Regions from separate parts of the Streptomyces sp. NPDC085931 genome, predicted to be linked through region 2. Evidence: riboswitches for the same ligand, from Rfam matches in the RefSeq annotation. Region 2 holds a riboswitch; the other holds the start of a gene.

Region 1 (6,961 bases), on a different contig from region 2:
CTTCGGTCCCGCCGGTCACGCCCTGCCGCAGCTGCGCATCGGCGTGAACGACGAGGGCTACCTCGAGGCGCTCGGCGACTTCGAAGAGCCCGTCGGTCCTGCCTTCTGGGAGCGCGGATGAGTAACAAGGACGACCGCCGCAAGGCGCCCGCCGGAGAGCGGGTCGCCGACTGGGCCGACGGCCGCCTGGGGATCTACTCCCTGGCCAAGGCCAACATGCGCAAGATCTTCCCGGACCACTGGTCCTTCATGCTGGGTGAGATCTGCCTCTACAGCTTCATCATCATCATCCTGACGGGTGTGTACCTGACGCTGTTCTTCCACCCGTCGATGAACGAGGTGGAGTACCACGGCAGTTACGTCCCGCTCCAGGGGCAGCTGATGTCGGAGGCGTTCGCCTCCACGCTGGACATCAGCTTCGACGTCCGCGGCGGTCTGCTCATCCGGCAGATCCACCACTGGGCGGCGATCATCTTCCTCGCCGGCATGTTCGTGCACATGATGCGCGTCTTCTTCACCGGCGCGTTCCGCAAGCCGCGCGAGATCAACTGGCTGTTCGGCTTCCTGCTGTTCGTCCTCGGCATGTTCACCGGTTTCACCGGCTACTCGCTCCCGGACGACCTGCTCTCCGGCACCGGTGTCCGCTTCACGCAGGGCGCGATCCTGTCCGTGCCGATCGTCGGCACGTACATCTCGATGTTCCTGTTCGGCGGGGAGTTCCCGGGCACCGACTTCGTCGCCCGGTTCTACTCGATCCACATCCTGCTGCTGCCGGGCATCATGCTCGGGCTCGTGGTCGGCCACCTGATCCTGGTCTTCTACCACAAGCACACCCAGTTCGCGGGTCCCGGACGGACCAACAAGAACGTCGTCGGCATGCCCCTGCTGCCGGTCTACATGGCCAAGGCCGGAGGCTTCTTCTTCCTGGTCTTCGGTGTCATCGCGGCCCTCGCCGGCATCGCCACGGTCAACCCGATCTGGGTCCTGGGCCCCTACCGGCCCGACCAGGTGTCGACCGGCGCGCAGCCCGACTGGTACATGGGCTTCGCCGAGGGCCTGGTCCGCGCCATGCCGGGCTGGGAGATCAACTTCTGGGGTCACACGCTCGTCCTGGGCGTGTTCATCCCGCTGGTCCTGTTCGGCCTGTTCCTGGCGATCATCGCCCTGTACCCGTTCATCGAGTCGTGGGTCACCGGGGACAAGCGCGAGCACCACATCCTGGACCGGCCGCGCAACGCCCCGACGCGCACCGCCTTCGGTGTCGCCTGGGTCACCGGCTACATGATCATGCTGATCGGCGGTGGCAACGACATCGTCGCCACGCACTTCCACCTGTCGATCAACGCGGTCACCTGGTTCGTCCGGATCGGGTTCTTCGTCGGACCGGTCATCGCGTTCGTCATCACCAAGCGGATCTGCCTCGGCCTGCAGCGCCGGGACAAGGACAAGGTGCTGCACGGCCGCGAGTCGGGCATCATCAAGCGCCTGCCGCACGGTGAGTTCATCGAGGTGCACGAGCCGCTCAGTCAGGAGCAGATGTACACGCTCACGGCGCACGAGCAGTACAAGCCGGTCGAGCTCGGCCCGACGGTCGACGAGAACGGTGTCGAGCGCAAGGTGAAGGGCTCCGAGAAGCTGCGCGCCAAGCTCAGCGACGCCTACTACGGCGAGGGCGCCCAGATCCCGAAGCCCACCGTCGAGGAGTACCGGGAGATCACGAGCGGCCACGGCCACCACTGATCACTGCTTCGCCACGCCACACGAAGGGCCCCGTCCGGTGTTCGGACGGGGCCCTTCGCGCCGTCTGGGGCTGGATAGGGTGGACCTCGTTGAGACTCTCGTCCCGTAGTGCGGGACACCTGACCCTGGAGCGGCTGATGAGCGCTGTGACCCCCGCTGGAGGCGACACCGCGGCGGGCCGCTCCTGGCCCCTGCTGTTGAACGGCCTGCTGCAGGGCCGGGACCTGACCGCGGACGACACCGCGTGGGCGATGGACCTGATCATGCGCGGCGAGGCGACGGACGCGCAGATCGCCGGGTTCGTGGTGGCGCTGCGCGCCAAGGGGGAGACCGTCGAGGAGATCGCCGGGTTCGTCCGGGCGATGTACGCGCACGCCAACGTCATCGAGGTGCCGGGCCCGGCGGTCGACATCGTCGGCACGGGCGGCGACGGGGCCAGGACGGTGAACATCTCGACCATGTCGGCGATCGTCGTCGCCGGCACGGGCGTGAAGGTCGTCAAGCACGGCAACCGCGCGGCGTCCTCGGCGTCGGGCGCCTCCGACGTGCTGGAGAAGCTCGGCGTCAACCTGGAGCTGCCGGTGCACCGGGTGGCCGGGGTGGCCGAGGAGGCCGGGATCACGTTCTGCTTCGCGGCCAAGTTCCACCCGTCGATGCGGTACGCGGGCGCGGCCCGCGGGCAGCTGGGCATCCGGACCATCTTCAACGTCCTCGGTCCGCTGACCAACCCCGCGAAGGTCCGGGCCCAGGCGGTCGGCGTGGCGGATCCGCGCATGGCGCCGATCGTGGCCGGAGTCTTCGCCGAGCGCGGCCACTCCTCCCTGGTCTTCCGCGGCGACGACGGCCTCGACGAGCTGACCACCACGGCCACCTCCCGGGTCTGGGTCGTGCGCGACGGCAAGGTGACCGAGGAGGCGTTCGACCCGCGCGAGGTGGGCCTCGACCTGGTCCCGGTGGAGGCCCTGCGCGGCGCGGACGCCTCCTACAACGCCGAGGTCGCCCGCCGCCTGCTGGAGGGCGAGCGGGGCCCGGTGCGGGACGCGGTGCTGCTGAACTCGGCCGCGGCGCTGGTGGCGCTTCAGCCGGGCACGGGCACGCTGGCCGAGCAGATCCGCGCCGGCATGGCCAGGGCGGCGGAGTCGATCGACTCGGGAGCCGCCAAGCGGTCCCTGGAGCGCTGGGTGGCCGCCAGCAACGCGTGACGGGCCGCGTGTGAGGTGCGTCCCGCGATCCGGACTCGGGTTGCGGGACGCCGATCACTTCACGTACGTTCCCGTGTCAGGTCATGAGTGACAGTCATGAGGCCCCGGCCGACTGTCCGGCAACCCTCCGTCCGTGGCGGGGTGCCCCGGGTGAAGACCAGGCCGCAGGCAGCGAGGTCTGCGGCAAGCGCGGACCCCTCGCGAACACCAGGGGTCCTGGTCGACGAGGAGTCTTCCGTGAGTCAGCGAATGCGATAGGGCCGCAGAGCCCCGCCTCCGCATCCCCTTCTCTCTTCCTTCACCCCTGTCTCTCACGGGAGTTCGCCATGTCCGTCTCCACCGTTGCCGCCGACCGCTCCGTTTGTGCCCCGCTGCCCGTTCTGGGCCGGGATGTCACCGTGCCGCTCGTGACCGGGGGCGAGGTCACCTACGCCGCGCTCGACTACGCCGCCAGCGCCCCGGCGCTCCAGCGGGTCTGGGACGACGTCGCCGCCTACGCGCCGTACTACGGCAGCGTCCACCGCGGTGCCGGCTACCTGTCCCAGCTGTCGACCGACCTGTTCGAGAACGCCCGCCGGACCGTCGCCGGGTTCCTCGGCTGCCGCGCCGACGACCAGGTCGTGTTCACCCGCTCCACCACCGACTCGCTCAACCTCCTCGCCGCCGCCCTCCCGCAGGGCTGCGAGGTCTTCGTGTTCGAGACCGAGCACCACGCCTCGCTGCTGCCCTGGCGCGACGCCCGCGTCACCTACCTCGACGCCCCGAGGAGCCACCGCGAGGCGGTCGAGACCCTGGAGCGCGCCCTGGCCGGCCGGGACCCCCACGGGCCGGCCCTGGTCTGCGTCACCGGCGCCTCGAACGTCACCGGCGAGCTGTGGCCCGTACGGGAGCTCGCGGCCGCCGCGCACGCCCACGGGGCGCGGATCGTGCTGGACGCCGCCCAGCTGGCCCCGCACCACCCGCTGTCCGTCGCGGACCTCGACGTCGACTGGGTCGCCTTCTCCGGGCACAAGCTGTACGCGCCCTTCGGCTCCGGCGTCCTGGCCGGGCGGGCCGACTGGCTGCGCGCGGCGGAGCCGTACCTCGCGGGCGGCGGGGCCAGCCGCAAGGTCGCGCGGCGTGCGGACGGGGGCGTGGACGTGGAGTGGCACGAGAGCGCCGCCCGCCACGAGGCCGGCTCCCCGAACGTCATCGGCGCCTACGCCGTCGCCTCCGCCTGCAAGGCCCTCACCGAGGCCGGGTTCGACACCCTCGTCGCCCGCGAGCGGTACCTGATCGAGAAGGTGCGCACGGGACTCGCCGAGGTGCCCGAGGTCCGGATCCTGTCCCTCTTCGGGGACGACGCCCCGCGCGTCGGCGTGCTCTCCTTCGTCGTCGACGGCTGGAACAGCTCCCACTTCGCCGCCGCCCTCTCCGCCGAGTACGGCATCGGCGTGCGGGACGGGCTGTTCTGCGCCCACCCGCTGCTGCGCACGCTGCTCGGCAGCGACCCGCAGACGCAGGGCGAGTGCGGGGCGCCGGAGGCCGCGCCGGGGGAGAAGTCCCTCAACGCCGTCCGCGTGAGCTTCGGCGCCGGTACGCCGGACGAGCACGTCGAACGGTTCGTGCACGCGGTGAAGGAGCTGGTCACGGACGGCGCCAAGTGGAACTACCGTACGGAGGAAGGGCGTTGCGTCCCGGACACCTCGGCGTGAAGCGGTAGCCGGGCGCCCAGGACGATCATCCGCAGGGCCCGTTCGGTTGCATCGGTGAGCAGCTCGCCCGCCCGCAGCAGCGCCTCCGCCAGCTCCATCGGGGCGGGCAGGATGCCGTGGCAGGCGTCCACGCCCGGCACCTGGTGCGCGCCCTCGCCGAGGGTGCCGGCCAGCGCCAGGACCGGGCGCCCGTACCGCTTGGCCCGGCGGGCCACCTCGGCCGGGACCTTGCCGCGCGGCGTCTGGTGGTCCAGGGCGCCCTCGGCGGTGACGACCAGGTCGGCGCGGGCCAGCCGGGCGTCCAGGTCGAGGTGGTCCAGCAGCACGTCGAAGCGGGGCAGGAGCCGGGCGCCCAGGGCGGCCAGCCCGGCCCCCAGACCGCCGGAGGCTCCCGTGCCCGGGCCGGTGCGCAGCTCGGTGCCCGGGGCGGCGGCGTCCCGGGTGAGGACGAACGCCCAGTTCTCCAGGGCCGCCGACAACTCCTCCACCTGCGCGGGCGTCGCCCCCTTCTGCGGTCCGAAGACCCGGGCCACGCCCCGCTCACCGCACAGCACGTTGTACGGGTTGCAGGCGACGAGGAGTTCGGCGTCCGCGAGCCGGGGATCGAGGCCGGTCGCGTCGACGCGGCGCAGCCGGGTCAGCTCCCGGCCGCCGCGGGGGAGTTCGCGGCCCCGCTCGTCCAGCAGCCGGGCCCCCAGCGCCTGGAGCGCGCCCGCCCCGCCGTCGGAGGTGCCCGAGTCGCCGCAGCCGACCAGGATCCGCCGGGCGCCCGAGTCCAGGGCGGCGCGGATCAGTTCGCCGACGCCGTACGTGGTGGTGGCGCCCGGGTCGCGCAGGTCGCGCGGGACCAGGGAGAGGCCCGCCACCGCCGCCATCTCCACCACGGCCGTGTCCCCGGAGCCCAGCAGGGCGTAGTGCGTGGCGAGGGTCTCCCCGACCGGGCCGGTCGCCGGCACGGTGACGATCCTGCCCCCGGTCGCGGTGGCCAGGGCCAGGGCCGTGCCCTCGCCGCCGTCCACCAGCGGGACGAGGTCGAGGTCGGCGCCGGGCAGGACGCGGCGCACCCCGGCCGCGATGGCGTCGGCGGCGGCCTCGGCCGACAGGGACTCCTTGAAGCCACTGGGGGCTACGACGACACGGTTCAGCATGCGGGGCTCCTCAACGGGTGACGGGCACGCCGAGCAGCGGCCACACCGCGACGGCGAACAGCAGGACGAGCACGGCGGTCAGCGGGCCCAGGACGGCGGACAGGCGCAGCAGGTCGCGCGGGGTGAAGGTGGGGGTGCCGGGGACCTGCGCGAAGAGCGTGACCGGCTTGGCCGAGGCGGGCAGCGTGTGGCAGAAGCCGGCGGCGGCGGTGGAGGCGAGGGCGGCTGCGACCGGGTTGACGCCGACGGCGGCGGAGGCGGCCACGACCAGCGGCACCAGGACCGAGGAGCGGGCCGAACGGGACTGCAGGACCAGATGGGCCGCGGTGCTCACCGCGATCACGACCGCCAGGAACGTCACCGGGGTCGCGCCCGCCGGCAGCCCCGAGACCAGCCATCCGGCCGCGCCCGAGTCGGCCAGCGCCACGCCCATCGCCATCGTCGCCGCCATGAACAGCAGCAGCGACCAGGGGACGGTCCTCAGCGCGTCCTTCAGGCGCACGGTGCCCAGGGCCGGCGAGGAGGCGATGACGGCACCGATCAGCGCGACCACGGCCGGCGGCACCCGGTGCAGCGGCTCACTGCACCACAGCAGCACCACCGTGGCCAGCAGCAGGGCGCAGCGCTTCTCGGCCTGGCTCCAGGGGCCGGTCACCGGCTGCTCGCTGTGTTCCTGGATCTGCTCGGGGGTGATGCGGACCGGGCCGCCGCGGTCCGTGCGCCGGGTCGTCGTCAGCAGGACCAGCTCGGCGGCCAGGTGCGAGGAGACCACGGCCGGCGGCAGGCCCAGCAGCAGCCACTGGGTGAAGCCGATGTGCTGCCCGGTGGTCTCCCACAGCACCGACACGGTGATCAGATGCGCACCCGCGCCGATCAGGGTCGCCACCGCCGACAGAAGGATCACCGTCGGAAACAGCAGCGCCAGCATCACGACCAGTCGTTTCCGGTCGGCGAGGACCTTCGCCAGGGCCAGGAACACCGGCAGCGCGAGCGCGGCCCGGCCGGAGGTGGCGGGCACCGCGAACGCCGTGACGACCAGGGCGGCGGTGGTCAGGTGCACCAGCCGGCGCACGCTGCGCGCCCCGCTGACCAGGAACACCGCCGCCCGGCCCGCGAGCCCGGTCCGGCTCACCGCGGCCGCCAGCACGAACGCGCAGATCAGCAGCCAGACCGTGGC
Region 2 (6,961 bases):
GCGACGACGGCGTCCGCGCCCTGGGCGCGGCCGGTGGCCCGGCGGGCGCGGTGCAGGACCTCGCCCCGCGGCCCGGTCAGGGCGGCCTTCATCCCGGTGCCGCCCACGTCGAGGGCGATGACATGTCTCACGGGGAACAGTGTGACCCGGGGACCCGCAAGAGGTCTAGTCCACTCACGTGGTGTAGACCTTATTCCGAATATCGAAAAGTTTCGGGTGTGGCACCCCGCGCCGAGTGCGGTGCGGGACGCCAGGGTTGGGGAAGAACAGCGGTGCAGCGTCGGCGAATGGCAGGAACGATCGCGGTGGCGTCCGCACTGGGCATGACGGCGGTCCTCGGGGGCTGCGGCGTCACGGGCGGCTCGGGGGACGTCACCCTGAAGCTGGTCGCCGCGGACTACGGCGACAGCGCGGCCACCAGCTCGAAGAAGTACTGGGACAAGCTGGTCGAGGAGTACGAGGCCGACCACCCGGACGTCACGGTCGACGTCAGCGTCTACTCCTGGAACGACGTCGACCGCAAGGTCCGGGAGATGGTCCTGGCCGGTGACCCGCCGGACATGGCGCAGATCGGCGCCTACGCGGACTACGCGGCGCAGAACCGGCTCTACAAGGCCGACGAGCTGCTCTCCATACCCGTCCAGGCCGACTTCGTCGGGCAGCTGGCCTCCGCGGGCCAGGTCAAGGGCGTGCAGTACGGCATGCCGTTCGCCTCCTCCACCCGCGTGCTCTTCTACAACAAGACCCTCTTCGCCAAGGCCGGCGTCACCCCGCCCGAGAGCTGGGACGACCTGGCCGACGCCGCCGAGGCGCTCAAGGCCGAGGGCGTGAAGTACCCCTACGCGCTGCCCCTCGGCCCCGAGGAGGCGCAGGCCGAGACCATGCAGTGGATGCTCAGCGGCGGAGGCGGCTACACCGACAGCGTCGACAGCTACGGCATCGACTCCCCCGAGAACATCGAGACCTTCTCCTGGCTGAAGGACGAGCTGGTCGGCAAGGACCTGACCGGGCCGGTCGCCCCGGGCCGGCTCAACCGGGCCGACGCGTTCGCCGCCTTCGCCCAGGGCCAGGTCGGCATGCTCAACGGCCACCCCTCGCTGATGAAGACGGCCGAGGACAAGGGCGTGAAGTACGGCATGGTGCCCACGCCCGGCAAGGACGGCCCGAGCAAGTCCACGCTCGGCGTGGCCGACTGGATGATGGCCTTCCGCGCGAACGGCCACCGCGACCAGATCGGCGACTTCCTCGACTTCGTCTACAGCGAGAAGAACGTGCTGGACTTCTCCCGCCGGTACGACCTGCTGCCGGTCACCGCCTCCGCGTCCGCGACCATGACCGCAGCCGACCGGGACAAGCACCTCCGGCCGTTCCTGGAGCAGTTGCTGTCCTCGGAGCTGTACCCGGTCGGCAAGACCTCCTGGGCCGACGTCAGCGCCCAGGTGAAGACGGAGATCGGCAAGGCCGTCGCCCCCGGCGGCAGCCCCACGGGCGTCCTCGGCCACCTCCAGGCGGCGGCGGTCCGGGCCGAGAGCGCGGAGTAGCCCCCCTGTCGGTGGCGCGCGTTACGGTGCCGGACATGGACGACGACACGGACGACGGGCGGCTCGGGCGCAGGGAGCGGGACATCCTCGCGCTCGAACGCCGCGGCTTTCCCGGGCCGGGCGTGAAGGAGCGGGCCATACGCGAGGAGCTGGGGCTCGCCCCGGTGCGCTACTACCAGCTCCTCAACGCCCTGCTCGACGACCCCCGGGCCCTGGCCCACGACCCGGTCACGGTCAACCGGCTGCGGCGCGTGCGCGACAGGCGCCGGGCCGAACGCTGACCGCGCGACACCGGCCTCTTCAGCCGATCCGGCCGGCCAGCTCGCGCAGCAGCCGTACGACGCCCTCGGGGCCGTCCACCACCAGGTCCGCCCGTTCCCGCAGCGCGGTCACCTCGTCGCTGCCGCTGCACACCAGCAGGCCCGGGGTCCCCTCGGCGCGCAGGGCGTCGACGGCCGCGTAGGCGGGCAGGTCGCCGAGGTCGTCGCCGGCGAAGAGGACCGACTCCGCGCCGATCTCCCGGGCGAGGGCGCGCAGGGCGACGCCCTTGTCCATGCCGGGCGGACGCAGTTCCAGCACCAGGCGGCCCGGCTCGACGATCAGCCCGTGCCGGTCCGCCAGGGCGGTGAGCGGGGCGCGCAGGGCGTCGAAGGCGGCCTGCGGGTCGGGGGCCCGCCGGGTGTGCACGGCCACGGCCCGGCCCTTGTCCTCGACGAAGGTCCCGGTCCCGTCGAGCAGCCCGGGCAGCTCGGCGCGCACGGCCGCCACGCCCGGGTGCGGCGCGGGGGTGCCGACCTCGCCGCTGCGGGCGTCCCACCGCTCGGCGCCGTAGTGGCCGAGCACGACGAGGTGCTCCAGGCCGGGCACGCCCGCGAAGGCGCCGTTGCGCACGGCCACCGCGGCCGGCCGGCCGGTGATCACCGCCACGGCGGCGACCTTCGGCGCGAGCGCGGCCAGCGCGGGCACCGCTTCCTCGTGGGCCCGGGCCAGCTCCGGGTCGGCGACGATCGGCGCGAGCGTCCCGTCGAAGTCCAGGCCGATCAGCGCCTTGCCGGGACGGGCGAGCAGGGCCTCCAGGCCCTCCAGGCCCGCCTTCGTGACGGGCGAGGGCAGCGGCTGCTGCGAGGCGGGCATCGGGCCGGTCATCCCTTCAGCGCTTCCAGCTGGTCCACGAACCACCGCGCCGGCGGCAGCGCCGTGGCCGCCGCCGCGAGGCGCTTGCTGCGCTCGGCCCGCTCCTCCGGGCGCATCGACAGCGCCTCGTGCAGGGCCTCGGCCGTGCCGGTGATGTCGTACGGGTTCACCGTGATCGCGTCCTCGCCGAGCTCCTCGTGCGCCCCGGCCTCCCGGGACAGCACCAGCGCGCAGCCCGCGTCGGAGACCACCGGGACCTCCTTGGCGACCAGGTTCATGCCGTCGCGGATGGGGTTGACCAGGGCCACGTCGGCCAGCCGGTAGGCGGCCAGGGAGCGGGCGAAGTCGTCCTTGACGTGCAGCACGACCGGCGTCCAGCCCGGCGTGCCGAACTCGGCGTTGATCTCGTCGGCCAGCCGCTGCACCTCGGCCGTGTAGTCCCGGTACACCGCGAGGTCCTGCCGGGAGGGGTAGGCGAAGGCGACGTGCACCACGCTTTCGTGCCACTCGGCGTGGGTCCGCAGCAGCCGCCGGTAGGCCAGCAGACCGCGCACGATGTTCTTGGACAGCTCGGTGCGGTCGACGCGGACGATGGTGCGGCGGCCCTCGCCGATCTCCTCGCGCAGCGCGGCCATCCGCTCCTCGACGTCCGGCTCGTGCGCGCGCTCGCGCAGGAAGTCCGCGTCGGCGCCCAGGCCGTGCACGCCGATGCGCGTGCCGCCGAGCCCGCCCGCGAACCGCTCCGCGCACGCGGTGAACGCGTCCGCCCAGCGCTGCGTGAGGAAGCCCAGCCGGTCCGCGCCGAGCATGCCGCGCAGCACCTGCCCGGCCACGTCGTCCGGCAGCATCCGGAAGTACTCCGGGGGCGCCCAGGGGGTGTGCGAGAAGTGGCCGATCCTGAGGTCCGGGCGCAGCTCGCGGAGCATGCCCGGCACCAGCGTCAGGTGGTAGTCCTGCACCACGACCGCCGCGCCCTGGGCGGCTTCCTCGGCCAGGGCCTCGGCGAACGCCCGGTTGTACGTCTCGTAGGACGCCCACTGGCGCCGGAACTCCGCGTCGAAGACCGGCTCCAGCGGCGTCTGGTAGAGCATGTGGTGCACGAACCACAGCACCGAGTTGGCGATGCCGTTGTAGGCGTCGGCGTGCACGTCGGCGGGGATGTCCAGCATCCGCACGCCGTCCTCTCCGGCCCCGCGCCGCACCGCCTCCCGGTCGCCGTCGGACAGCGCCGAGCAGACCCACAGCGCGTCCGCGTCCGAGCCGATCGCGGAGAGTCCCGACACCAGCCCGCCGCCGCCCCGCTTGGCGTTCAGCGAACCGTCCTCACCGACCGTGTAGGAGACCGGGCCCCGATTGGAAGCCACCAGTACCCGCGCAGAACCGTACGTCGAACCCATAGGCCTCAACCTAGCCCGCCTGTAAACGCTCAAACGTACGGACCTGCCGCCTTGGGCCGAAAACGGTCCCGGTCAGGCCGCTCTGCGCGCCTGGTACTCGGCGATCTCCACCATCGGCGGACGTTCCTCGGTGTCGACCGAGTACGTGCGCGGCTCGAAGCCGTCCCCGCCCCGCTCGAACTGCGTCAGGGCCGGCCGGATCAGATGTCCCCGGGCCAGCCGCAGCTGGGCGGTGCGGTAGATCTCGGCGGCCATCCGGCCCAGCGCCTGCCCGTCCTGGTGCCGGTGCCTGCGCACCCCGACGTCCACCTGGGCGAGGGCGTCCAGGCCCACCAGGTGCAGCGCGTCCACCAGCATGCCCAGCTCGACGCCGTACCCGACGGGGAACGGCAGCTGCTCCAGCAGTGAGCGGCGGGCCGCGTACTCGCCGCCCAGCGGCTGCACGAACCCGGCCAGCCGCGGCCAGTGCATGTTGAGCAGCGGGCGGGCCATCAGCTCGGTGACCCGGCCGCCCTGGCCGGCGGCCCCGCCGAGGGGGCGGTCGTACATGCCCTTGACCAGCTCGACCTCCGGGTCGGTCAGCAGCGGACCGACGATCCCCGAGACGAAGTCGGACGAGAACTCCCGCAGGTCCGCGTCGACGAAGCAGACGATGTCGCCGCGGGTGACGAGCAGCGAGCGCCACAGCACCTCGCCCTTGCCGCGCACGGCCGGCAGGCGCGGGAGTATCGCGTCGCGGTGCACCACCGTGGCGCCCGCGGCGGCGGCCACCTGGGAGGTGCGGTCGGTCGATCCCGAGTCCACGACGACCAGTTCGTCGACGAGCGGGACCTGCAGCATCAGGTCGTGCCGGATGGCGGCGGCGATGTCGCCGACCGTCTCCTCCTCGTTCAGCGCGGGCAGCACCACACTGACGGTCCGGCCCGTGCGCTGCTTGGCGGCCATGATCCGGTGGAGCGGGCGTTCGTGCGCGGACCAGGAACGGGTGCTCAGCCAGCGCTCGACTTCTTCCAGCACCGTGGCGGCTCCTTAGCGTTCTCTCGGCGGGACGGAATGTGACGCGTCTCGCGGTTCGGACGACTATCTCAACTGTCCTGGTCGTCGGTTACAGTCTTGAACAACGCGGATGACCATCGCATGTCCGGGGTCGCCCGCCGCCTACAACCACATACAGCTCATCCAGAGGGGCAGAGGGAAACGGCCCGATGAAGCCCCGGCAACCCTCCAGTCGGTTCTCGTAGGTCACTGGCGACCACAGCGCGAGGCTCCCGGCTAGGGAAGGTGCCAAATCCGTCTCACGGCGAGATGCGTCGTGAGGAAGATGAGGAGAAAGGGCCTCGCCTCACATGGCTGTGCAGACTGTTGCAAGCACCACGAACTCCACCGTAGACCTCGGCCCGGCCGCCGCCCTGAGCTGCCGCGAGTGCGGTCACCGCGTGCCCCTCGGCCCGGTCTTCGCCTGCGAGGAGTGTTTCGGCCCGCTGGAGATCGCCTACGACTTCTCGGCCTACGACGCCGAGGAGCTGCGCAAGAAGATCGAGGCGGGCCCCGCGAACATCTGGCGTTACGCCCCGCTGCTGCCGGTCCCGGCCGACGTGGCGGACAAGCCGAACCTCAACCCGGGCTGGACCAAGCTCGTGCGGGCCGACAACCTCGCGCGTGAGCTGGGCGTCGACGCCGGCAAGCTCTTCGTCAAGGACGACTCCGGCAACCCGACGCACTCCTTCAAGGACCGTGTCGTCGCGCAGGCCCTGGAAGCGGCCCGCGCCTTCGGCTTCACCACCCTCTCCTGCTCCTCCACCGGCAACCTGGCCGGCGCGGTGGGCGCCGCCGCGGCCCGCGCCGGCTTCCGCTCGTGCGTGTTCATCCCGCACGACCTGGAGCAGGGCAAGGTCGTCATGGCCGCCGTCTACGGCGGCGAGCTGGTCGGCATCGAGGGCAACTACGACGACGTCAACCGCTTCTGCTCCGAGCTCATCGGCGACCCGGCCGGCGAGGGCTGGGGCTTCGTCAACGTCAACCTGCGGCCGTACTACGCCGAGGGCTCCAAGACGCTGGCCTACGAGATCTGCGAGCAGCTCGGCTGGGAGCTGCCCGACCAGATCGTGGTGCCCATCGCCTCCGGCTCGCAGCTCACGAAGATCGACAAGGGGCTCCAGGAGCTGATCAAGCTCGGGCTCGTCGAGGACAAGCCGTACAAGATCTTCGGTGCGCAGGCGCTCGGCTGCTCGCCGGTGTCCACGGCGTTCAAGGCCGGGCACGACGTGGTGCGGCCGCAGAAGCCGGACACGATCGCCAAGTCGCTGGCGATCGGCAACCCGGCGGACGGGCCGTACGTGCTGGACATCGCGCGGCGCACGGGCGGTGCGGTGGAGGATGTGACGGACGAGCAGGTCGTCGACGCGATCAAGGTCCTCGCGCGGACCGAGGGGATCTTCGCGGAGACCGCCGGTGGGGTGACCGTGGGTGTCACCAAGAAGCTGATCGAGAGCGGGCTGCTGGATCCGTCCAGGACGACTGTGGTGCTCAACACCGGGGATGGTCTGAAGACGCTGGACGCGGTGGCGGGCACGGGGCTGACGGCGACCATTCGGCCCAGCCTGGAGTCGTTCCGTGAGGCCGGGCTCGTCTGATCGTTGCCGTCTGCGGGCCGGTGGGGGTTGTTCAAGCAGTTCCCCGCGCCCCTGGGTTCGTCACCAACCGGAGGTTCTGAAGTCATGAGCGTCACCGTTCGCATCCCCACCATCCTGCGCACCTACACCGGCGGGCAGGCCGAGGTCGCCGCCGAGGGGGCGACCCTGGGCGAGGTCATCGCCGATCTGGAGAAGAACCACACCGGGATCGCCGCCCGCGTGTTGGACGACCAGGGCAAGCTGCGCCGGTTCGTCA

The links. A riboswitch is a leader RNA that binds a small molecule or an ion and turns the genes downstream of it on or off. The one in region 2 is predicted to bind S-adenosylmethionine.
Region 1: it holds a riboswitch for S-adenosylmethionine, as region 2 does, so the genes downstream of both, ACIGAN_RS33055 (aminotransferase class V-fold PLP-dependent enzyme) here and thrC (threonine synthase) in region 2, are expected to answer to the same signal.

Annotation. Positions count from the first base shown of each region.
Region 1 covers NZ_JBITSK010000021.1:101,286-108,246, reverse strand. Annotated here, with positions in the region: gene ACIGAN_RS33070 (cytochrome bc1 complex Rieske iron-sulfur subunit) at 1-121, shown strand, start outside; gene ACIGAN_RS33065 (cytochrome bc1 complex cytochrome b subunit) at 118-1,740, shown strand; gene trpD (anthranilate phosphoribosyltransferase) at 1,878-2,942, shown strand; SAM riboswitch class IV at 3,022-3,138, shown strand; gene ACIGAN_RS33055 (aminotransferase class V-fold PLP-dependent enzyme) at 3,269-4,636, shown strand; gene ACIGAN_RS33050 (glycerate kinase) at 4,591-5,784, opposite strand; gene ACIGAN_RS33045 (SLC13 family permease) at 5,795-6,961, opposite strand, start outside.
Region 2 covers NZ_JBITSK010000007.1:112,608-119,568, forward strand. Annotated here, with positions in the region: gene ACIGAN_RS16325 (ROK family protein) at 1-131, opposite strand, end outside; gene ACIGAN_RS16330 (ABC transporter substrate-binding protein) at 288-1,541, shown strand; gene ACIGAN_RS16335 (DUF3263 domain-containing protein) at 1,577-1,822, shown strand; gene otsB (trehalose-phosphatase) at 1,842-2,675, opposite strand; gene ACIGAN_RS16345 (trehalose-6-phosphate synthase) at 2,684-4,072, opposite strand; gene ACIGAN_RS16350 (glucosyl-3-phosphoglycerate synthase) at 4,145-5,089, opposite strand; SAM riboswitch class I at 5,245-5,400, shown strand; gene thrC (threonine synthase) at 5,419-6,705, shown strand; gene ACIGAN_RS16360 (ubiquitin-like small modifier protein 1) at 6,790-6,961, shown strand, end outside.